Regions from separate parts of the Paenibacillus sp. FSL P4-0113 genome, predicted to be linked through region 2. Evidence: riboswitches for the same ligand, from Rfam matches in the RefSeq annotation. Region 2 holds a riboswitch; each other region holds the start of a gene.
The links. A riboswitch is a leader RNA that binds a small molecule or an ion and turns the genes downstream of it on or off. The one in region 2 is predicted to bind cobalamin.
Positions count from the first base shown of each region.

Region 1: linked by a shared signal. The riboswitch ahead of MKX46_RS22470 (ABC transporter substrate-binding protein) and the one ahead of MKX46_RS14640 (ABC transporter substrate-binding protein) in region 2 are both predicted to bind cobalamin.
Region 3: linked by a shared signal. The riboswitch ahead of metE (5-methyltetrahydropteroyltriglutamate--homocysteine S-methyltransferase) and the one ahead of MKX46_RS14640 (ABC transporter substrate-binding protein) in region 2 are both predicted to bind cobalamin.

Region 1 covers NZ_JBBPAZ010000001.1:5,135,660-5,143,662, reverse strand. The annotation lists gene MKX46_RS22480 (ABC transporter ATP-binding protein) at 1-495, opposite strand, end outside; gene MKX46_RS22475 (FecCD family ABC transporter permease) at 492-1,538, opposite strand; gene MKX46_RS22470 (ABC transporter substrate-binding protein) at 1,535-2,542, opposite strand; cobalamin riboswitch at 2,750-2,941, opposite strand; gene MKX46_RS22465 (histidine phosphatase family protein) at 3,064-3,816, opposite strand; gene cbiB (adenosylcobinamide-phosphate synthase CbiB) at 3,866-4,837, opposite strand; gene cobD (threonine-phosphate decarboxylase CobD) at 4,827-5,930, opposite strand; gene MKX46_RS22450 (lipoate--protein ligase) at 6,091-7,092, shown strand; gene MKX46_RS22445 (Cof-type HAD-IIB family hydrolase) at 7,255-8,003, shown strand, end outside.
Region 2 covers NZ_JBBPAZ010000001.1:3,419,440-3,427,442, reverse strand. The annotation lists gene MKX46_RS14645 (nucleobase:cation symporter-2 family protein) at 1-535, shown strand, start outside; cobalamin riboswitch at 1,293-1,490, shown strand; gene MKX46_RS14640 (ABC transporter substrate-binding protein) at 1,708-3,285, shown strand; gene nikB (nickel ABC transporter permease) at 3,301-4,230, shown strand; gene MKX46_RS14630 (ABC transporter permease) at 4,245-5,060, shown strand; gene MKX46_RS14625 (ABC transporter ATP-binding protein) at 5,060-5,977, shown strand; gene MKX46_RS14620 (ABC transporter ATP-binding protein) at 5,974-6,750, shown strand; gene nikA (nickel ABC transporter substrate-binding protein) at 6,909-8,003, shown strand, end outside.
Region 3 covers NZ_JBBPAZ010000001.1:3,205,975-3,213,977, reverse strand. The annotation lists gene MKX46_RS13705 (3-ketoacyl-ACP reductase) at 98-817, opposite strand; gene MKX46_RS13700 (DUF4097 family beta strand repeat-containing protein) at 937-1,788, opposite strand; gene MKX46_RS13695 (DUF1700 domain-containing protein) at 1,793-2,344, opposite strand; gene MKX46_RS13690 (PadR family transcriptional regulator) at 2,337-2,666, opposite strand; gene MKX46_RS13685 (DUF6985 domain-containing protein) at 3,049-3,582, shown strand; gene metE (5-methyltetrahydropteroyltriglutamate--homocysteine S-methyltransferase) at 3,670-5,988, opposite strand; cobalamin riboswitch at 6,150-6,345, opposite strand; gene nrdG (anaerobic ribonucleoside-triphosphate reductase activating protein) at 6,525-7,022, opposite strand; gene MKX46_RS13670 (anaerobic ribonucleoside triphosphate reductase) at 7,019-8,003, opposite strand, start outside.

The DNA.
Region 1 (8,003 bases), 1.7 Mb from region 2:
TACTTTTGCCAAAGCTACACGCTGTCGCTGTCCCCCACTCAAACGGTCTAATGCTCTGTCCGCCAGCGTGGTAAGACCCAATCGCTCCAGCACGCGAGCCGCGATCGCCTCCACATCAACACCCTTTTCCCTGCCTAGCCAGTCCTGATGGGGAAAACGTCCCATTTCTACGACTTCCCTGACGGTGTATCCCACGGGAGGAAGCCCTTCCTGTTGGAGTACGGCTATGAGTCGGGAAAGCTCTTTCCTACTGTAGCTACCGACCTTTTTGCCATAGATATGAACGTTTCCCGAAGTTGGCTGATCTACACCGGAAAGCAAATGCAACAAGGTCGATTTTCCACTGCCGTTCGGACCAATAATCCCCCACCAAGTTCCTTCGTCGACGCTCCAGCTTATATTTTTTAAAGCATGGAACTCTCCATAGGCACGTGTCAGACCCACTACCTCTAATGCCCGATCACGCACCTTCTGTGATTCACTTTGTTCTGTCACAGCAGTCCCCCCCTGCGCAGCTTCTTGTTTCGGTACAGAAGATATGCGAAGAACGGTGCCCCAACAAAGGCCGTCATCACGCCCAGAGGAATTTCTGTGGGGGCTAACAATGTGCGAGCCGCCGTATCTGCCCAAGCCATAAAAACAGCTCCGCCGAGCGCAGATAATGGAACAATCATACGGTAATCAGGACCTGTCACCAGACGAATGATATGCGGTACAACGAGTCCAACAAAGCCAATCACGCCACACACCGAGACAGCGGCTGCTGTCAGCAGCGTGGAAATAATCAGAACAGATAGCTTCGTCGCATCTACATGAACTCCCATGTGCGCCGCCTGACGTTCACCCAAAGCCAAAATATTCAGCACACGTGCCCGGTTCCATAGAAATACCAACCCTATGACCACATAAGGTAAAAGGATTCCTGTATATGACCAACCGCGCAGACTAAGACTTCCCATCGTCCAGTACAATATTTCATTGACCGTCTCCTTCGACATGGCTGTCAGAAAGGAAACAACCGCTCCCAGAAAGGATTGCATCACCACACCCGACAAAATGAGACTTTGTGTCGGAATTTTCCCACCTTCCCGTGCCAACGTCAGCACCATCCACAGCGTAAGCATTCCGGTCGTAAATGCCACTAGCGGCAGCGTCCATATGCCAACAAATGAAAATTGAAGGCCCCAATAAATCAGTACTGCCGCTCCTACCGAAGCCCCCGAGGATACCCCCAGTGTATACGGATCAGCCAAAGGATTACGCAGCACACCCTGAAATCCGGCTCCCGCCAGCGCCAGCGCTGCTCCTACCAACATTCCCAGTAACACTCGTGGCAATCTGACCTTCAAAATAATCTGCTCCGAGGATGTATTCCAATCCGGTGTAAACGTATCGCCTAACCACGGTAGGTGGTTAACCAGAATGCCCGTGATTTGGCTGACCGGAAGCTTGGCCGAGCCGATGCCAAGACAGAGCAGCAGCGTCAGCAACAGCAGGACAAGACCTGTCCCTCCAAAGCCGATCAGTTTACGGTTCATTTGAAAATTTCAGGATACACGCCCTTGGCCACTTCCTTGAGACCTTCCGTTACGCGTGGACCCGGACGACTGATCAAATTATCATCCACGGCAAATACCCGGTTGTGGCGAACAGCCGATATTTGATCCCATCCACTGCGAGCTTTAATGATATCACCGAGCGTCTGGCCCGTTTTGTCGTCCTTGACACTTTTGCTGTACAAAATCACGTCAGGGTTCGCAGCAATAATATTTTCCTCACTGATTTGGTACCACCCCTTCTGCGTGGCACCTACATTTTCGCCGCCCGCCAACGTAATCAGCTCGTCCATAAACTCGCCTTTACCCACTGTCCAGCCTGGTGAAAACTCGACGTATACCCGCAGCTTCTGCCCTTTACCGATATTTTTAATTCCTTCTTTTACTTCTGCTACATCTGCTCTCATCTTGTCAGTCACCGCTCTTGCTTCTCTCTGATGATCGGTGATTTTCCCATACAATTCGATGTTAGCCATGACATCTTCCACTGTCTTCGGTTCCGTTTTAAAAATCATAATTCCCATGTCGCGCAGCTTGGTCGTAGCCTGTTCACTAAGTGATATCCCTGCAAAAACGACTTCCGGGTTCGCAGCAATGATCGCCTCTTCGTTCGGTTTCATAATACCGCCCACTTTAGGCTTTTTCGTAGCTGCTTCCGGGTAATCAGAGTAGTCGGAGACGCCGACAATTTCCTTATCCAGCCCAATGGCGAACAACGCCTCGGTTTCTGCCGGGGAGACGGAAACGATTTTATCCGGCGCTTTTTTGAATGTAAATTCCTGTCCTGTTGCATCTTTAACTGTGAGCGGGTAAACCGTTTTGCCCGGAGGCTCTTGTGCGTTTACTGCCTGTCCCGGCTGCTGTGAAGAAGCCTGACCCTCTTTATTTTCTGCATTTTTTCCATTAGCGCCACATGCACTCAGCACAACTGCCAAAATCAGAGCCAATAGACCTGTTGTCCACACCTTTATTTTTTTTCCTGCCATGATTTGCACCCCTTCATAAATAAATCGTTAAGAGCGTTACTTGAACATCATCAGATATCTTCTAAATCTAGCCTTCTTTTCCTATCAAAAACCCCCGCATCCTCATATCAGGACACAGGGGTCACGTTAGCGCAGATCGTGCGCAGGCGGCAGCTTCTTTCCGCATGGACAGTCACTGCGAACACGTCATCCTTTCCTCGAAGGATTATGGTGACAGGCGGACGGGCAGGTATCCTGACTTATGGTAAAATACATGTCCTGAAATTCTTTCATATGCTTAGTAACATATAAAGAGGACTAACGGGCATGTTTCCATTTACAGTGGCGGGACCGCGCCGGATTCACACCGACTTCCCTTTTAACAGCGCAGGGAGGGAAACCATAGTTTCATCACGCTGCGCCGACCTCGTCTGCTGGATATTTGATGTAGTGGTAGTCAAGCCGTTCTTTTACTTGATGATTATAGGTTAAAATGAGGCGGCTTACAACCCAAACAGCCTCTTTATCCGCTGGTGTCTAACCTAATGAGGAAGCATTTCCGCTATGTAATTGTGCGGTCCTGCCAGCCTCAATTGAATCCTTAATGCTTCTCCCGGCTTCGGATTCAGACTCCAAAAATCATGGCCCGGTATCAGCATGCAAGCTAGCTGACGAATTACGCCACCATGCGTAACGACCAAAACAGAGGGCGACGTAGCAGTCAAATCCATGGGTTGAACTTCCATAGCAACACGCCATTCATACAGAGAGTCAAGAAATTTGCGCAGACGATTTACAAAATCTGTCCAAGACTCTCCACCAGGTGGGGTGATCCGTTGCGGCTCATCAATCCAAGCCCGATACAACGACACATCCTTGAGCATGTCATACGTTTTTCCATCCCACTCGCCAAAATGAAGCTCTCGCAGACATGGTTCCATCATAGGAGGCATAGTAGATAGGGAACGCCCAGACGTCAACTCTGATTCCGGCACAATGATCTGCAAGGTCTGGCGACATCGCATTAAGTCGCTGCAATAGATTCGAGCAAAGGACTGACCTTGCAATTTTTCCTGCAAAGGCTTTAATTCCTGCTCTGCCCCCGGTAGCAAACCTAAGTCGGAGTGTCCCAGATATCGACGTTCCTTGTTCCATAAGGTTGTGCCGTGACGAACTAACACGAGCTCCATATCCCAATGCAGATCTTCTTTAGCATCATACGGCACCTTATCCTCCTGTGAGTTCGGTCTTTGTGCGTATTCTACTGTCCTTTTTGCTGCTATATCTTGTTTCAAGAAATGTCACTTCCTGCTCGATCATTATTCAGCGTGTCACTCCTCACCCTCACCGCACCCATCCCAAGGCAAAACAACCTGCGGCTCCTAACAAACACAATCCTACAAACATACTGGACACGGCGAACATCAGCTGGATCGTATGCCGTATATCTTTCGACTCTAGCGGTCGTATCCAATCCCCCATGTATGCACGAAAGGAGCGCACGCCATGATACACATTATATCCTCCAAGACGAATCCCCAATGCACCAGCAACAGCCGATTCCGGGAAGCCACTGTTCGGACTTGGGTGCAGACGAGCGTCTCGCTTGACTGTGCGCCAGCTTCTTGCAGCATCTCGTTTGTACATCCACGCCGCTATCACAAGCATTGCCGCTGTCAGGCGTGCTGGAATGTAGTTAGCCACATCATCTAGACGTGCTGAAGCCCAGCCTAAATGCAGATACTCTTCATTTTTGTACCCAACCATGGAATCGAGCGTATTCACAGCACGATAAGCCAGCGCCAAGGGTGCTCCCCCGATCAAGGCATAAAAAAGCGGGGAAATAATCGCGTCCACGATATTTTCAGCGACCGTTTCAACCGTACCGCGTACAATCTCAGGCTTATCAAGTTGCTGCGTATCCCGCCCGACTATCATGCCCAGCTCCCGCCGTGCCACAGCCAGGTCATCCGCCTGCAACGCTCGGTAGACTGCCATTCCTGCATCCTTTAGTCCTTTGGAAGCAATCGTGGTCACAATCAGCACCATTTCTGCGCCGACAGATAACCACGGATGAATCCAGGCAAGCAAGTGCAACAGCGCCCAGGCGAGCGCAAAGGAGCCTCCCGCCACAATGAGTGGAAGCAGTATACCCGCACGTTTCAGCCCCCGGTCACTTCGGACCTGGCGGCGAATCAATTTTTCCAATGCCGAAATGGCATGTCCCATACCGATGACTGGATGCGGCAACCACCTCGGATCACCGATCATCCTGTCCAAAAGGTAGGCTGCCAGGATAATCAAGCTAACTGTCACGCCGCTGTTCCTCCTCCAGCACTTCACCCAATACAGATAGCAGCCTGTCGTTGGCTTCTGCATCCTTGACCGCAATCCGAAAATGGCTCGTCGTCAGTCCCGGATACATAGCACAGCTACGTATAAGAACTCCGCGTTGTCCAAGCGCCTGCTGAATAGCCGATGCACTCCACGTACCCGGCGCCCTTGCCAGCACGTAATTGGCTTCACCGGGAACGACACCGCAGCCCCATTCCGCCAAGGCGGTTAACAGACGGTTGCGCTCCGCAGCAATCAGCTCCTGTGTTTGGTGCTCATATGCTTGCCCACTTCTCAAACACGCCTCGCCAGCCAGCAACGCCAATCCATTCACACTCCAGGTCACCTGTTTGGCCGTCATTCGCCGGATATAGTCCGGATGAGCAATCGCATAACCCAATCGTAGGCCAGGAATGGCATAAAATTTGGTCATTGACCGGATCAAAATCACATGAGGATAGCGATCCAGCACAGGCAGCAGTGAGATTCGCCGTTCCAGCGGAATAAAATCAATGAATGCTTCATCCACCACCAGCACAGTACCCGTTGTGCCAGCCGCCTCTGCCAGCTCGCACAGCTCCTGCTCACTATATTGGACGCCATTTGGATTATTCGGCTGCCCGAGGAACAAAACATCTACCTGCTCCATGAGCTGAAGGATGTCCTCCACGTCCGCCTTCCATTGAAGCGAGGCCTTCCCATACACCCGGTTGACCTCAGCTCCGAATTTGCCAGCCAGCTCGGCATATTCCGAAAAACACGGCTCCACTGTACCCACACGCTTAGGAGCTAGTCCCAATAACAAGAGCGCCATGCTCTCAGCCGCTCCGTTTCCGATACTTAACGACTCCGGTGGAACATGCAGTCGCCGTGCGAGCATATTTTTAAAATTCCGATGCCCAGGGTCTGGATAGCGAATCACAGTGTCAAATGAGTGTTGCAGCGCCTCAAGCACCTCAGGCGGTGGACCAAGCGGATTAATATTTGCACTAAAATCTACAAAATCAGCAGCAGTCCCGCCAAATGTCGCCGCAGCTGTTTCCCTGTCCCCGCCATGACCGTAAACCTCTATCATTGCCTCTCATCCTTTCCGCCCGTTTCCAATCATTTAGCTCCATTATGAGGCTGCTTTTTGCGTCCCGTCAATGCAAATGAGCTTTTGTACATGGCTCACTTGGGTTACAATAGAAGGAGGCACACATAAAATTACACAGTTTATATACGGAGGAATGGACATGCTGTTCATCGACAACCAGGGGATACACGATCCAGCCATTAATCTTGCTATTGAGGAATACGCGCTCAAGCATCTACCGCTGGACGACAGCTATTTGCTGTTTTACATTAATCAGCCTTCTATTATTATAGGCAAGCATCAAAATACCATTGAAGAAATCAACGCCGAGTTTGTCAGAGATAACAATATTCAAGTCGTTCGTCGCCTGTCCGGCGGCGGTGCTGTATATCATGACCTCGGTAATTTAAATTTCAGTTTTATTACCAAGGATAACGGGGAGTCCTTTCATAATTTCCTCAAATTTACGCAACCTGTGATTGATGCTCTGCGCCAAATGGGAGTAGAAGCTGAAATGACAGGCCGCAACGATCTGCAGGTCGGAGAACGTAAAATTTCAGGAAACGCCCAATTTGCCACACGCGGACGTATGTTCAGCCACGGTACATTGATGTTTAACCTGAATCTGGACAATGTGGCTGCATCACTGCATGCCAATCCCGAAAAATTCAAATCCAAAAGCACTAAATCTGTCCGCAGTCGCGTAGCTAACATCAGCGAACTGATGGACCGTGAGATGACCATAGAGCAATTTCGCGAGGAACTGTTGCGTTTCATATTCGGATCAGAATTGGATCAAGTACCTCAATATAAGCTCACCGATACCGATTGGGCCAAAATCCATGAAATATCCAAAGAACGTTACCAATCGTGGGATTGGAACTACGGTCTATCCCCCGAGAGCAATATAAAGCACACACGTAAATTTCCAGTCGGTATTATTGATATCCGCATGGATCTTAAGGAAGGCTACATTCGTGATATTAAAATCTATGGGGATTTCTTCGGTGTGGGTGACGTTGCTGATATTGAAAATATCCTGCGCGGCAAGCGTTATGATGAAGGTGAGGTACGTCAAGCCTTATCCTCTCTCGATTTGAAGCACTATTTTGGTAATATTGAGTTGGACGATTTTGTTGGACTTGTATTTTTGGAAGACTAACCGTTACTTTTTCCCATCGTTTCAAACCAATACTTCAGTGGTTATAAGGGGACAGGCTCTTATAGGAGCCGTCCCCTTTTCCTTGCGATATTGTCATTTTGAATATTATAAGATACAATTTTAGCATTGCCCCATGATAGAGATAAAGGAGAGAATACCGATATGTATAAATTAATTGCCATTGATATTGATGATACACTCATTAACGACCAAAAAGAAGTTACACCAGCGACACAACAGGCATTAGAAGCTGCTGTAGCGAAAGGTGTGGTGGTTACCCTCGCTACTGGACGAGCTTATGCCTCTGCACACAAAATTGCTCGCCAGACTGGTTTGAACGTGCCGATCATTACGTATCAAGGAGCTTTGGTTAAAAACCTGCTGGACGAAAACGTGCTGTATGAGCGTTATGTTCCACTCGTGGCTGCACGTCGTCTGTATGAATTCTGCGTGGAACGCAATCTGCATCTACAAACGTATATTGATGACAAATTGTACACACGTGAAGATAATCAGAAAATCAAAGATTACACGGAGCTGAACAACACGGAATATTTTGTAGAGCCTGTATTCAGTAAAGTTATAGAGCAGCCGGCTCCTAAATTGCTGATTATCGACGAGCCGGAAGTGTTGGATGAATTAATTCCTGAACTTCGCGTACTGCTTGGCAATGAAGTTCACATTACAAAATCCAAGCCTCACTTTCTGGAAATTATGCACCATGAAGGCACCAAGGGTCACGCGCTTACCTTCCTTGCAAACCATTTTGGCTGTGAACTGTCGGAAACGATTGCCATCGGCGACTCTTGGAACGACCATGAAATGCTTGAATGCGCTGGTCTCGGCATAGCGATGGAGAATGCCATTCCTGATTTGAAGAAGCTGGCTGATTACATCACTCGCAGCAATAA
Region 2 (8,003 bases):
GAAGGTGGAGCAAAAGCAGATCGTCAATGGACTTCGTTCGGAAGGACTTGCGATTATGCTTGGGGGTATTTTTAACGCGTTTCCTTATACAGCTTTTTCGCAAAATGTTGGCCTGATCTCACTCACACGCGTCAAATCGCGGAACGTTATTTTTGCTGCGGGCGGTATCATGGTTGTTCTCGGTTTGCTGCCTAAGCTGGCTGCCTTAACGACAGTGATTCCTAACGCTGTGCTAGGCGGGGCGATGATCGTCATGTTCGGCTCGGTTGCTGCATCAGGCATGTCTATTTTGTCAGAAGTGGATCTGCGGAAGGAAAGCAATCTGCTGATCGCAGCATGCAGTATTGCTGTGGGCCTAGGCTCTGCCGTTCTGCCACAAATGTTCGACCAGCTGCCGAGCTTTGCCAAAATGCTGCTGCAAAATGGTATCGTTTCGGGCTCGATTACAGCGATTGTCTTGAACATCGTTTTGACGAGAAAACAAGGGGAATCGGTCAAAAGCGTGACGGTTCAGGAGGTTCCACAGAAGGTTTGATGATTAGAAATAAATAAAGATAGCCGGAGAGAGGACGTATGCCTCTTTTCCGGCTGTTTGGCATGGGGTTATCCAGATAGTATATCCCCTTGCTGTCTGGGGATATATAGATAAACTGCGGAATGAAATGGGTAGCTCTAATTTGGTGCGTTTTCCAGTTTACTTACTAGAAGAATTTGCTAGAGCAGCGGGCGATATCATGGTATAATTTACCTTATGGATTTTGAATAGTGGTGGATGTTTTCGGACCACGGTGCAGCTTCCCGAAAGGGGGTGAAGCCGATGGTCAACCTTGTGTCGTGCTACGATGTGTTGCGTTGGATGGTTACGTTACTAAGCCTGGCGTTTAGTATTCGTAAACTTTATCGCTGGCTACGTCGAAAATTTCGGAACAAGCGAAAACCCACCGCGTAATTAGGTTGGCCCCTAACGGTGGGTTTCGTTTGCATTGACATTTAGTTATGCAGCGCGCCGTGGTGGTGATCCACAGCCTTTCAAGTCCTAAGAGTCTTTGCCGTTGGCGCGGCGAAGACTCTTTTTAGTATACGGACACGGTGGTTTACTCTATACCTAATTTTAACACTTCAATTGCGTGCACGCAATTGGAGGTTATGTCTTGTTTCTACCTTATCGTTCAAATTTAAATTATTGTGCAGCCTTTATTGACAAGCCTGTGACAACAAAATAAGATCGTAATGAAAAGAAATAAAGGAAGAAAACAGGTGTGAGCCGGACAACTCTATGTATGGGGTTTCGTAGAGACGATGTACATAGTTGTTGAGCATGTTCACTTAAAAGGGAAGTTCGGTTGATTCCGACACGGGCCCGCCACTGTATACAGGCATCAGCAGGATACTGCTGGAGCTTTCAGAACAGCCACTGGAATTGTGAAGAACCGGGAAGGCCTGAAAGATACGCCTGGAGTCAGGAGACCTGCCTGTTTTGACATCACTGTCAGACCCACGGGATGCTGGGGAGGTGGTTAGGCGTGCTGCATACGGAATGTCTGAAACCGATCTGATCCCTTCTATGTTTTTGGAGTTGGCTTCGAGGTGAGTTCTGACATTTTATATTGAAGGCATTTCTGACTGCTAATTAAGTGGTCTGGAATGCTTTTTTCGCGTTTTGCGTTAGTTTTATGCGGTTTTACAAGATAGAGGGGGATTCATCGAATGATTAGCAATCGTAGCAGGCGTTCATGGTTGATATGTACAGGGGTGATGCTGCTGGCAGTTATGGCTCTTTCGGGATGTGCCAGCAATAGGACGTCGGATAGCTCCGGCAAGGGTGAAAACGCGTCAGCACAACAAACAGCGACAGATAAAAAGCTGGTAATGGCGTATACATGGAAACCGTCAGGCGTTGACCCGCATGGAGATAATAGCTGGGATGTGATGCGATCCGGTGCAGGTGAGACACTGGTACGTTTGAATGAAAAGCTGGAGCCTGTCGCTTGGCTGGCAAAGGAGTGGAAGCAGGATAGCCCTACAGTTTGGACGTTCAGCTTGCAGGATAAAGTCACTTTTCATAATGGAAAAGGTATGGATGCAGCAAGTGTAAAAGCGTCTTTGTTACGCTCTATTGAGAAAAGCCATCTGGCGAAGGATTTACTGAATGTGAAGTCCATTGATGTAAGCGGCCCGCTGGCCTTGAAGATCACGACAAACCAGCCGAATGCGGCGTTGGTGTCTAATCTAGCTGATCCATCGACGATTGTACTGGATGTGGCATCGATGAAAGATGAACAGAGTTACCCAGCGATGACAGGCGCCTTTAAAATCAAAGCGTTCAACAAGGACCAATCGTTGGTCGTAGAGCGTTATGACGGATACTGGGGCGAGAAGGCACGATTGGCTGAAGCGACGATGAAGTTCATTACGGACGGGAATTCGCGCCTGATGGCACTGCAATCCGGTGAGGTGGACGTAGCGACGGATATTCCGGTTGATAACGCAGAGGTACTGAAAAAGAACGACAGGCTACAAGTGCTGTCGGCTCCGTCCTTGCGCACCCATATGATCGTGTACAATATGGAATCGCCAGTATTCAAGGATGCGGCGAACCGTAAGGTGGTGGACAGCCTGATTCCACGCGCATCGATTGTGAGCGCCGTCATGAGGGGCTTCGGTACGGAGGCAAGCAGCCCGTTCCCGAGCATTCTTCCCTTCGGTAAAGTTGAGCGTAAAGCGCTGGACGGAACGGCAGAGCAACTGTTGACGAAGGATGGCTGGCAGAAGGACGCCCAAGGGACATGGACTAAGCAAGGCAAGCCGTTCGAGGTTACGCTGCTGACTTTCCCTCAGCGTCCGGAGCTCTCTGTGATGTCTGAGGTCATCCAAAGCCAATTGCTGAAAGAGGGAATCCAGGTCAAGATTCGCAAGGTGGAAAATATTGACGAGGCGTTGACCAAAAACGATTGGGATTTTGCTATGTACAGTATGCTTACTGCTCATACAGGAGAGCCGCAATATTTTATGGACATGTTTTATTCTTCGAAAAGCGAAGCCAATGTAAGCCGTTATAGTTCCAAACCGCTAGAGAGTATTCTTAACAGCTTGAAGCTGGCGAAGGATACAGCGCAGCGTAATGCTGTGACACTACAAGCGCTGGATATCATCAATACGGATTTGCCACAGTCGTTCATTGTGCATCCTGATAATGTGTTTGGCGTGAAAAAAGGGGTGGAGGGTTTTACACCCCATCCGATCGAGTATTACTACATTACAGCGCAATCCGATATTGCGGAATAACGAGCTGCGTATCCTATGATTCGTTTTATACTGGAACGTGTGGCGCAGCTGCTCATTATTGTATTCGTTGTATCCACGCTGACTTTTGTACTGATGCGGCTGGCCCCTGGAGACCCTGCTACCATTTTGCTCACCGCGCATAATATCCCTGCCTCTGAGGAGGCGTTGACGACGCTACGAAAGGAACTGGGCTTAAACGAACCGCTTCATATTCAATATGTGAACTGGCTGCGGGATGTGTTCACAGGGCATTGGGGCACTTCGTATGTATCCAAGGAGTCGGTGCTAGCCGAACTGTGGAACAGACTTCCTGCTACTGTGGAGCTAGCTGCTGCGGGCTTCGCCGTCATGACGGTGCTTACGCTGGGGCTGGGGCTGGCTGCCTCGCTAAAAATCAGCGGCCCACTGGATCGTCTGGGCAGGCTGTTCGCCCTGCTGGGATCGTCGATCCCCTCTTTTTGGTTTGGTTTTCTGTTGATCTATCTATTCTCCGTTCGCTTGGGCTGGCTCCCATCCATGGGAAGGGAGGGCTGGACACATCTAGTGCTCCCAGCGCTGACTCTTGGCGCAGGTTTGGGAGCTGTGCAAGCACGCGTACTGCGCGCTCAAATGCTGGAGCTGGGTGACCGGAATTTTGTGAAAGCAGCGAAGGCTCGAGGCTTTTCACGTTTGCATATCCTGTTTTTTGAGATATTTAGGCATGCGGTTCTGCCTATAATTACACTGCTAGGTACCAATCTATCATTTATGCTGGCAGGTAATGTGATTGTAGAGACCATTTTTTCATGGCCGGGGTTGGGCAAGTATTTTATAGATGCGATTACACAGCGAGATTATCCGGTGATTCAGGGGTATGTTATTTTTGCCGTATTTTTAATTGTAGGAGTTCAGTGTTTGGTGGATGTGGTCCAGACGGCGATAGATCCGAGGCTGCGTTTGCGTTAAGGAGGAAGCTGAAAATGAAAAAGATACGGCTTTCCTTTCAAGGGAGTTTGCTGGCAGGAGGCGTACTGTTTGGTCTGATCGTGCTGCTTGGGTTATTGGCTCCATGGGTCGCTCCTCATGATCCTCTCCAAGTGGACCTTTTGAACCGTCTGGCACCACCCAGCCGGAAATATCCTTTCGGTACGGATCATCTGGGCCGGGATGTGCTATCACGGCTAATTTACGGGATTCGGATGAGCGTGCTAATCGCATGTGCGATTACTGTAGCTACGTTGTGCTTCAGTCTGCCTATAGGGTTGCTTATTGGTTATGTGCGCGGACGCGTGGACCAGCTGGTTATGCGAGGAATCGACGGGGTACTGGCTTTTCCTGATATTATTTTAACGGTGGCGATTGTCGGTATTTTGGGTCCGGGTTTTGTTAACATGACCCTTGCCATTATTGCGGTACGGTGGGCGGGCTATGTCCGATATATCCGTAGTCTGGTTCAAAAAGCCTGTCAGGAGGACTACGTTCGGTATGCCCGTTTATCCGGCAATTCACACGTACGTATACTGAGCCGTTATGTATTGCCACAAGCGTTGCCGCAATTGTTGGTTTATGCGGTATGGGATATCGGACGCGTGGTGCTGATGATCGCTGGGCTGTCCTTTCTTGGACTGGGGGTACAGCCGCCTAAGCCAGAGTGGGGCGTGATGCTGCATGATGCCACCTCATATTTTCAGGTGGCTCCGCATGTCATGATTTTCCCAGGCTTGGCGATTATGCTATTCGTACTTGCCTGCCAGCTTTTGGGCGACCGCTTTTCGGAAAAGGAGGCGGCCAAATAGTGGAGGATCAAACAGCCCTTGGGGGCAAGGATACGATAGAACAAGTGGCAGGTCGAAAACCGTTGTTACACGTGGAACATTTGGAAATCTGCCGCACAGGCGCAGGAGCAAGCAGAAGTGGGAGCAAACCACTGCTGCGTGATGTGAGCTTTTCCATATATTCAGGGGAGATTGTGGCCCTGACCGGACCGAGCGGATGCGGCAAGAGCCTGACCGCTCACGCAATCGCAGGCATGCTGGAGCCAGGTATCGGTGTTACGCATGGGCGTATCTACTATAACGGGGAAGACATTCTCCCGTTCCAGGAACGGCGCTGGCAAAGGCTGCGCCGAGAGGATATTGCCCTGCTGATTCAACAATCGCTGAGCGGGTTGAATCCGATCCGGACTGTCCGCGCCCAGCTGATGGACACACTTAGACTGCACGGGCGGCGTTGGATGCCGCAAGACCAGATGGAGCTGGGGCACGCTGATGCTACCCCATCCCACACTGCATCACAGCAAGTCCATCCACTGAGCGTGCTGTCACGGATGCGGCAGGTGCTGAGCCGTGCCTCTGAAATAGCCAGAGGAGGCGCTACTCCAGTGCGGGAGGCCTATTTGCGCTCTCTGCTCTGCAAGGTAGGGTTTGCAGATCCTGAGCATATTTTGTCGTCGTATCCTTTTGAACTAAGCGGAGGCATGTGTCAAAGGGTGCTACTGGCTGCCATGCTAAGCTCCGGTCCGAGCCTCTTTATTGCCGACGAGCCTACTACGGCGCTGGATGTGATCAACCGCGACAAGGTCTTGGCATTGCTGCGACAGTTGAGAGAAGACTTTGATCTCACCATATTGTTGATCTCACATGATCGCCAGGGTATGAGTCGCATAGCAGATCGAGTGTTGGAGATGAGCCCGGAAGGAAGGATGCACCAGTGATGCTGGAATTGAAGAATGTGACCAAAGCATACCCTGTCCGCAAACGGAGAAAAGGTTGGTTCAGCACGCAAGATAGCGAACAGGCCGTGAAGAAGGTGAGTCTGGAGATACGACAAGGAGAATGTCTTGGACTGGTTGGAGAAAGTGGAAGTGGCAAAAGCACGCTGGCACAATGTATTCTGGGGCTGGAGTCGTTGACCTCAGGAGAGATTTGGCTGGATGAACAGCCCATTCACACCGGAAAGATGAAGGATGTTCAGCTGTACAAGCGAATCCAGTTGGTTGCACAGGATTCGTCCTCCTCGCTACATCCCCGTATGACCATTCGAGATATTTTAATGGAGCCAATCCACAACTATTTCCCTGAGCGAAAAGCGCAGGCGCTGGATATTTGTCTGTCTCTATTGGAATCGGTAGGATTAGAGGCTGACAGTCTGGAAAAATACCCAGCTCAGCTGAGTGGCGGGCAAAAGCAGCGGGTATGTATTGCCCGAGCTTTGGCGGTGGAGCCAAATATTATCTTGTTCGATGAATCGATCGCCAATCTGGATACGACAACGCAGTCTTCTGTATTGGACATGCTCAAGAGAATGCAGGTGGAACGTCAGTTGTCCTACCTATTTATCACTCACGATCTCCCATCTACTCGTCAGTTTTGTGACCGCGTTGCCGTCATGGTTCAGGGGGAGATTGTGGAAATATTTAAGGAATGGGATGAAGAATTGTTACAGCATGAGTACACGCGTACTCTATTTCAAACGTTGGCGAATTAAGCCATAAGTTTAGGATTTTTCAAAATCCTCATTTCACAAATTTAAAAGAAATAAGAGGGTTGCTTGTCGAATAGTGTTGACAAAATTGAGCGTGATACCTATTCTAAATATGATTATGATAATCATTATCACATATATAGAAAAGGGGAAATACATTGATGTCCGTTCGACACCGCAAGACTGCTACCCTTATGTTGGTGGCGCTCCTCTTATTATCCGTTGTTTTGGGCTGCGCAAAGCAGGAGAACACACCTGCATCCACCTCTACTGACGGAGCTGCCAATGAAAAGTCGATCACGCTATCGTGGCCGCGTGACATTGGCACGATGAATCCTCATGTATACAATCCTTCCCAACTTTTTGCACAATCCATGGTTTATGAGCCGTTAGTCAGCTACAAGCAAGGAGGCAAGCTGGAACCTGCTTTGGCTGAATCCTGGACTATTTCCAAGGACGGTAAGACATATACGTTTAAGCTGCGCAAAGATGTGAAATTTTCGGATGGGACGCTATTTAATGCGGCCATTGTCAAAAAGAACTTTGACGCTATCATGAAAAATGAGAAGACGCACAGCTGGCTTGGTATAGTAGGCGTTCTCGACAAAACTGAAGCCGTAGATGACAGCACCTTCCGAATGACGCTCAAAGAGCCATACTACCCTGTGCTTCAGGATTTGTCTGTCGTTCGCCCGTTCCGTTTTCTGGGTGAAGCCGGGTTCCCGGATGATGGAGATACGTCCAAAGGAATCAAGAAACCTGTAGGTACAGGACCTTGGATGCTGGATGAATACAAGCAAGATGAGTATGCAACCTTTAAGCGTAATCCGAACTATTGGGGTACTGCACCGAAGGTGGATAAAATTACGGTAAAAATCATTCCCGATGGCGAAACCCGTGTGATGGCCTTTGAAAAAGGCGACCTGGATCTGATTTATGGAGAGGGTGTCATTAGTCTGGATGCCTTCAAACAGCTTCGCGACACGAATCAGTATGTTACCACGCTGTCCGAGCCTGTCGGAACAAGAAGTCTGTTGCTCAACTCGTCCAATCCCAAGCTGGCAGACCTTCGGGTACGTCTGGCGCTCCAGCATGGCTTTAACAAGCAGGCAATGGTGGAAGGTGTGACTTCAGGGCTGGAGGAAAAAGCGGATACGGTTTTATCCAAAAACTATCCGTATACGAATGTAAACCTACAGCCTGTTGGCTATGATGTGGAAAAATCCAAAGCGTTGCTGGATGAGGCTGGCTGGAAG
Region 3 (8,003 bases), 210 kb from region 2:
TTGGTATAGCTATGCTGAAAAAAAAAGCTCCGGCATGACGAACAATTACGTCTGCCGGAGCATTGTACAGCCAATGAATCTAAGATGTCATGTCGAACTACTGTGGGTTGGTTGTCCAAATACCGGCTACTTTTAATTGAACTCGTGGAGGCAGTTTCAATGTGGCTAATGTCAGATCGGCCAAATCCTGCGGTTGAAGCATGCGATCCTCATCACCAATAGGTAAGCCTGCGTTTGCCGCCAGTTCTGTATTGACAGTGCTTGGAGTCAGCGCGGTGACGCGAATGTTAGATTTGCGAACTTCCTGCATCAGTGCTTCCGTGAAGCCCATCAAAGCAAATTTGGATGCGCAATATGCTGAGCCTGTTGCAAAACCCCGTTCTCCTGCCGTCGAGGAAATATTAATAATGTTTCCGCTCTTTTGCGCCAGCATGCTTGGAAGCGCAGCATGTGTGACATAATAGGTTCCCATCAGGTTTACGCGAATAATACGTTCCCACTCTTCGGGGTCCATCTTCGCGACTGTGCCAAAGGTAGCAATGCCTGCATTGTTGATCAAAATGTCGACAGCGCCTAGCTCATGTTCCAGTGAAGCTACAGCGGCAGCGGCCTGTGAGCGATCCGATATATCTGCAACAGCACTCACCACTTTCACACCGTATGTACTCCCCAGTGAATCCTGCAGCTTTTGCAGGTCAGTCAATGTGCGTGAAATTAATCCCAGGTTAACGCCTTCCTTAGCTAAAGTTTCGGCAATTGCTTTACCGATTCCTTTACTGGCTCCTGTAATAATAGCTGTTTTATTCTTAAGTTCCATCCAGTCTCCTCCTTATTAATCTATAATGTGGTTGTGCATCTGGGCACATGGTTACATTATACAAGGTTAAACTCATTGAACCAAACTTCGCCTCTGATGAGGCATTCATTTAGAGGTCTCTATTTGGAAATATAAATATCCCCTGAAGTGGTTTCGACCTTAATCACGTTCACACTACCGGGAACAGATTCGGGAGTATTGATACTCCCAGAGTCAGAGCGGACATTATAAACACCTTTAAAATCGGGAGCTTGCTTAATCTTCACGTCACCAGAATCAGCATTCACTTCCAAGTTGGCTACGGCACGTTGCGTAATATTTGTCTCCCCTGAGGTTAGGGAAATAAGGCCATTACCGCTATAATCACGAATGGTAACATCACCTGAAGTAAGCTTTAACTCCATATCTGCTGCAAGCTGACTGGCTGTAAAATTGCCGGATGTTAAATTTGCGATCAGGTGGGTACTTTGGAGGTTTGTAATCTCGGCAGTGCCTGAAGTAGCGGTGATGGAAGTATTCTGCACGGAGGCATCCTGAAGTTTTACATTCCCTGAATGTGCATCTACCTGTAGGTCAGTTAGTGTTTCGCCAGAGGGCATCTCTACGGTAATCGTTTGATCCAAATCAGGAGTGATCGAAAAGAATGACAAGGAAGGAGCCGGCTCCGATTGAATCGTAAGCTTACCGTTCTCAATTTGGGCATTATGAATTTGGTCGGCTACCTTTGTCTGAACTTCTCCACTAATGCGTATCGTACCTTGGTCGCCAGAGCCAGGAGTAAACAAAATAGAGACATCATCAGAGCTGTCCACTTTCAGCTTCTGTAGCTGACCACGTGTAAACGTCCATTTTTTGTTAATCGCAGTTGTTTCCTTCATGACTTGTTGACTCCATGGGGCACCGTAGGCCACCATTCCGGCTACACCGATGACAATGCACAGACCTGCTGCAATAAACCACTTTTTATTCATGTTGTTAGTAAGCTCCCCTCAGGGTAGTCTGATTCCATTTCCAGTATCGTACTGTGCCTTTGACCATAAGGAGTAAGAGATAACGTACACCAGGCAGCAGCAATAGACCTATACCCGTCAACGTGATAGAGAAAAAGAATTTGGCCGGGTAAAAGGTGCTGTTTAGCGCATAATCAGTAACAGCGAGAAGGGGGGCTACAATGAAGCTGATCGATACCACAGCCAATGAAGCCCATACTACCCATAGGGTAGCCATAATCGGGATGGAGATCAGCAAGTTAAGAAACAACAGCCCTAGGAAAGTAAAAATATTGCGTGCAAAGCTTCCCTGGCGAAGCGGAGGAGAAGCGTTCCAGGCTGCATTGGGATCATCCAACGCTTCTCGGGCAATATCCTCTGGGTTACCCAGCTCATTGGCAATCTCACTTTCGCTTTTGCCATTAACCAACCCGTAGTCAAAATGCTGGCTCAAATCACTAAGCAGCTCATTGCGTACCTCTGCAGGGAGAGGAGAAAGACGCTGTTCCACCTCTGTAAGAAACTGTTTTCTATTCATCGGAATTTCCTTCCTCCAGTAGGCTTGCGACATTATGGACAAAATCATTCCATTCCCGCGTAAGTATTCTTGTATAATGACTGCCAGTATCGGTCAGCCGATAATATTTGCGAGGAGGCCCCTCGGTCGATTCCTGTAAATACGTTGTGCAGTATCCTTCTGATACCAGACGGCGAAGCAGTGGATATAGGGCTCCCTCGGCTACTTCAATATGACGGGAGACGGCTTGCGCCAACTCGTAGCCATAACGGTCTTTGCGTCCAATTAGAACGAGAACGCACAGTTCCAGTACCCCTTTTTTGAATTGGATGTTCACATTCACGAGCGGTGCTCCCTTCCTGGATGTTATCAATAATTCATAGGTGTCGTTCGGAATAAGGGAAAGAAACGTGTGTTTGTGCGTAATTTGTCACGGGTACTAATTATAGAACAGTAGTCAGGTATAATTTAACATCATGTACTGATTAATGCAAGGTACTAAATTTTTAATAATAAAATATTTGTGTCAAAATGGACAGATTTCCTTCCTTGGAGGCTTTATTGAGTAGCGAATGTTGTAGAAAAAAGTATTTTTATTTGGGAATTCATCGAAATATGGCTGGAAGCACAGATAGGATGCCGCTTTAATTTCATTCATTAAAATGATAGATTGTAAAGTATTCAACAGGGTTAAAAATTACTTTTTATGAAGAGGTGGATAAAGAATGGACTGGAAACATTGGTATATGGAACTGGAACAGGATGATGAGTCTTGGGATGTATCTGAGGAGATTGTTCTGCGTGGTGTAGTGCAACTTGATTTTTGCGGGCAGCCCTCGGAAGTAGAAGTCGAATTTATCGTGGGAGCCGATTCCGAAGAACAGGCACAGACTATAGAAGAACCTACACTGTTGCAAAAAAAGACATGGGAGCAGTATATGGAATATTCATCAGCTATTCATCCTCAAGTGTTGGAATCCATACACCATCATTATGCTGGCATCGTGGAAAAGTATCGGAATGCTTACAGTACATGGGGAGAGGACCCGGATGAATATGCGCCTTATGTGGAGCGGCCGGAACAATTGTTGAATCGAATACAGCTTATGTCTATATTGATTTCCGACTCATCGGCAAAGGATGAACTGTATTTGAATTTTAGTTGTTCCTGGGATCGAGAACATGGCTTAGGCGTACATATGAAGCAGATGAAAATGGAGCATATTCAAGGCGCTTATACATTATATGACCTAGAATAAATCCCCTTCCCGGGCTTTTAGCAGAAAGGACCGGAAAGGGGAACAGAATATGTTGAAAATGAAGGCGTGATTCGAAACGATAAAAAATTAGTTGGATACAGCCAATGCAGCCCGGGCTGCTTGAGCCGCTTGTACCATTTGTCGCAAGGCGGCGACAGATTCCTCTTTGGTGCGGGTTTTCAGACCACAATCCGGATTAACCCAGAACAAATCTGATGGCAGTACGCGCAGGGCACGCTGGATCATGCTTAGCATTTCAGATACATCGGGGATGCGCGGACTGTGGATATCGTACACGCCCAGACCGATGCCTTTGTCGTATACCTGATCTTCAAAGCTGACAATCAGTTCTCCGTGGCTTCGCGAAGTTTCAATAGATATAACGTCGGCATCCATGTCGGAGATGGACTGAATCATATGCTGAAATTCGGAATAGCACATATGCGTATGGATTTGGGTCGCAGGTTCAACGGTGGCCGTGGTCACAAGGAAGGCTTGAACTGCCCAATCCAGATAGGCTTGCTGTTGTTCTTTTTTCAGCGGAAGCCCTTCACGAATTGCGGGTTCATCGACCTGAATCATGCTGATGCCCGCTTGTTCCAGTGCCTCTACCTCTGCCCGTAATGCCAGAGCCAGTTGTAAAGCAACTTGGCTACGCGGAATATCATTACGTTCAAAAGACCAGTTCAAAATGGTCACAGGGCCTGTAAGCATTCCCTTAACAGGCTTGGAAGTTAACGATTGAGCGAATGCCGTTTCTTCCACAGTCATGGGCTGATCGAAGGAGACGTCTCCGTATATAATCGGCGGTTTGACACAGCGGGAGCCGTAGGACTGCACCCATCCGTTTTGTGTAAAAGCAAAACCGTTCAGCTTTTCGCTAAAAAATTCAACCATATCGGTCCGCTCAAATTCCCCGTGTACAAGCACGTCAATGCCAATGTCCTCCTGAATATCAATCCATTCCTTGATTTGCTGTTGGATGAACGTCCGGTATTGCTCGGCAGACCATTCTCCTTTGCGATAGTGCAGGCGGGCCTTGCGGATCTCGGCGGTTTGCGGGAAGCTACCAATGGTCGTCGTAGGCAGTGGAGGCAACTTCAGCTTATTTTGCTGAATCTCACGACGCTCGGCGAAAGGAACGCTGCGTGTTAGAGGCTCCTTTGCCAGCAAGTCAGCCAGATCGTCAGCTGTTTGTACGCGTGCCGCTGAGCTGTTGAAACGGGCTACCGCATCTGCACTTTGTCCAAGCTTAGCAAGTGCGGATGGATCGTGTTTGCCAAGTGCAGCCGTCAGGACGGCGATTTCCTCGAGCTTTTCATCGGCAAAGGCCAGCGCTTGCACCAGTTCTCGGTCCAGCTTGTGCTCTGCTTCCAGACTGACTGGCACATGCAGGAGACTGCATGATGGCTGCACGATAAGCTGCTCGGCAGTGGTTTGTTCTGCTAACTGACCCAGCAGGGTAGCCACAGCGTTCAGGTCGCTGCGCCATATATTGCGCCCGTCAATGACCCCAGCGCCCAGCGTTTTTCCTTTAGGGAAACCATGCTGCAATATATGCTGGAGATTTTCGCCATCATCATACACAAAATCAAGACCCAGTCCCTGTACCGGAAGTGCGGACAGACGCTCATAATGGTCCAGGCTGCCAAAGTAAGTTTGCAGCATTATATTAAAAGAGGGCGCAGCTTGGGCCAAAGCTTCATAGACTTCCTGAATAATGTCCAGATCCTCTACTGGGAATGAGGTGGTCAGGACAGGTTCATCGATTTGGACCCACTGAACACCTTCTGCTGCTAGTTCAGACAGGACACGGGTGTATAAAGGCAGGAAGGTTCTTATAATAGAAGCAAGCTCCTTGCGATCATAGCCTTTGGAAAGGGTAACGAATGAATAGGGGCCGATGAGGACCGGTTTCCCATCAATGCCTAGCTCTTGTTTTGCTTCACGATAAGCCTGTAAAGGTTTATTTTCAGTGAACACCGGGACTGCGTTTGCCAATTCAGGAACGATGTAGTGATAATTGGTATTCATCCATTTGGTCATTTCACTGGCGGTTGCTCCCTTCTGTCCACGAGCGATCCCGAAATACACGGACAGAGGAATCGGACCTGCAGGACGATGGTTGAACCGTTCGGGTACTAGACCAAACATCACAGATGTATCCAGCATGTGATCATAATAGGAGAAGTCTCCGACAGGAATGCGATCAATCCCCTTGTCACGTTGCTTGCTCAGATGCTCCAACCGTAATCTTTTCATCTCCGTTTGCAGTTCGCTTTCGCTAATACTGCCGTTCCAGAAGCGTTCCAGTGCTTTCTTCCATTCCCGGTTTTCGCCAATACGCGGATATCCCAGATTACTGCTAATTAAGCCGGACAATTCAGGCCATTCAATGACGGACATGTACTTTTCCTCCTAGTGGGTGGCTGTTTTATTTTTACGTACCAAAAAAGGCATTCTTCCCCCCAGAGTTAAAAATAAGTAGGGGAAAGAATGCCTCCGTGATTAAAAAATCAAAAATGCGGCGACTGCTCTTAACACCTCCCTATCTTCCGTAGGTACTTGCGATGTTGTTAAAATAGGCAGGTCTCCTGACTTACGGATCATGACTCTCAGCATCCCTTCCCGGTCTGTGGACCAGTGGTTGTATGAACAGCTGAAAGTTCCCCGTTTACAGTGGCGGGACCGTGCCGGATTTGCACCGGCTTCCCTTTTAAGCCTGATCTGAATAGAACAGACACCTATCTCCAAGCTATGCGGTTAAGGTATGACGAATAATTATGCACTCGTATACTTGTTCACCATCATAAGTGAAACTTGCAGGATGCGCAATAGAAACTGCAATGGAATCTGTTAGGGATATGCAAAAAAAGACAAGCCTCATCCATGATGGAGACTTGTCCTAGATTAGATATAGCATTTGCCGAGTAACCTTCGCCTTAAGTCAATGAAACGGTGTAACCTGCCTGAATGCTGGCTTTTACATCTACCAGACGCTGGTTGCGGCTCCCCCGGAAGGGAAGGGTCAGGTCCTTTTGCTGTTCTACAAAGCGACCATCCACAATCACATCGCACAAAAGTGCTAGCTTTTGTCGCTCCTGATCTGTGAGTAGATCTTCATAGACAAAGCCAGTGTAAGCCCACACGGTTCGGTCGGGACAGGCCGCACGGAAGTCACGCACAAATTGCGAGCATTCTGCTGCTGAGAAAAACGGGTCTCCCCCGCAGAGAGTCAGTCCGTCCAACAACGGATTTTCCATGATGTCACGAATGACCTCCTGTTGTCGTTGGGGGGTGAATGGCTCACCTGCACGGAAGCTCCACGACGCTGGATTAAAGCATCCGGGACAGGCATGACGGCAACCGCTAATGAACACGACGGTACGCAGGCCGTATCCTTCATTCAGAGATTCCGGAATGTAGCCACATAAATTCACTTATGTTTCACCCGGTCTCGAACTTCTGCCTGTTTTGCAGCATTAAAGCGAACGGTATAATCTCCTGTCAGATATCCGGTTACCCGACGTAAGCGCTGAAAGTGTGTGTGCTCCTCATCTGTGCCACATTGGGGGCAGCTTGTCCCGATAATCCCTTCATAACCGCATTCCGTACAACGATCCACCGGATGGTTGATGGAGAAGTAGCCGATATTCTGATGCAGCGCGTATTGAACAATTTTAAGAAACGCATCTGGGTTATTCCGCGCATTACCGTCCAGCTCAATGTATGATATCGCACCAGCGTTGCATAGGTTATGGAACGGAGCTTCCAAGCTGATTTTACGAGCAGCCGGGAGCGTGTAATACACGGGAATATGGAAAGAATTCGTGTAATATTCACGATCATTCACCTCAGGAATAATCCCGAAATCACGTTGATCCAGCAAGGTGAACTTGCCCGACAGACCTTCGGCAGGCGTAGCGAACAATGTAATATTCAAATTGTGATATTCACTCATTCGATCGCAATACACGCGCATAGAAGTGATGATTCGTTGTGCCTCGCGGTATACGAAATCATCCTCCCCGTGGTGTTTCCCGTATAGTGCCTTCATGCACTCAGCCAGTCCGATGAATCCGATCGAAAGCGTACCGTGTTTTAGTATGCTTCCTACCTTATCATCTGGCTCTAGTTGTTCTCCACCTTCCCATACCCCTTCGCGCATCATAAAGTCCGAGGCTTTGGCCGGCTGGCTGGTCTGGATTTGATAGCGATGGATTAGGCCATCCACCGCAATGCGCATAACTTCTTCTAGTCTCGCATCAAAGCGATCACGGTCAGGTGTCAGGCGTTTGCCTGTGCAAATACCATACTCAATGCCAAGCCGCACCAGATTAATGGTATTGAAGGAGAGATTTCCCTTGCCACTCTGCCGGTTTCTACCGAAACGGTCAGAAATGGTGCGGGTACGGCAACCC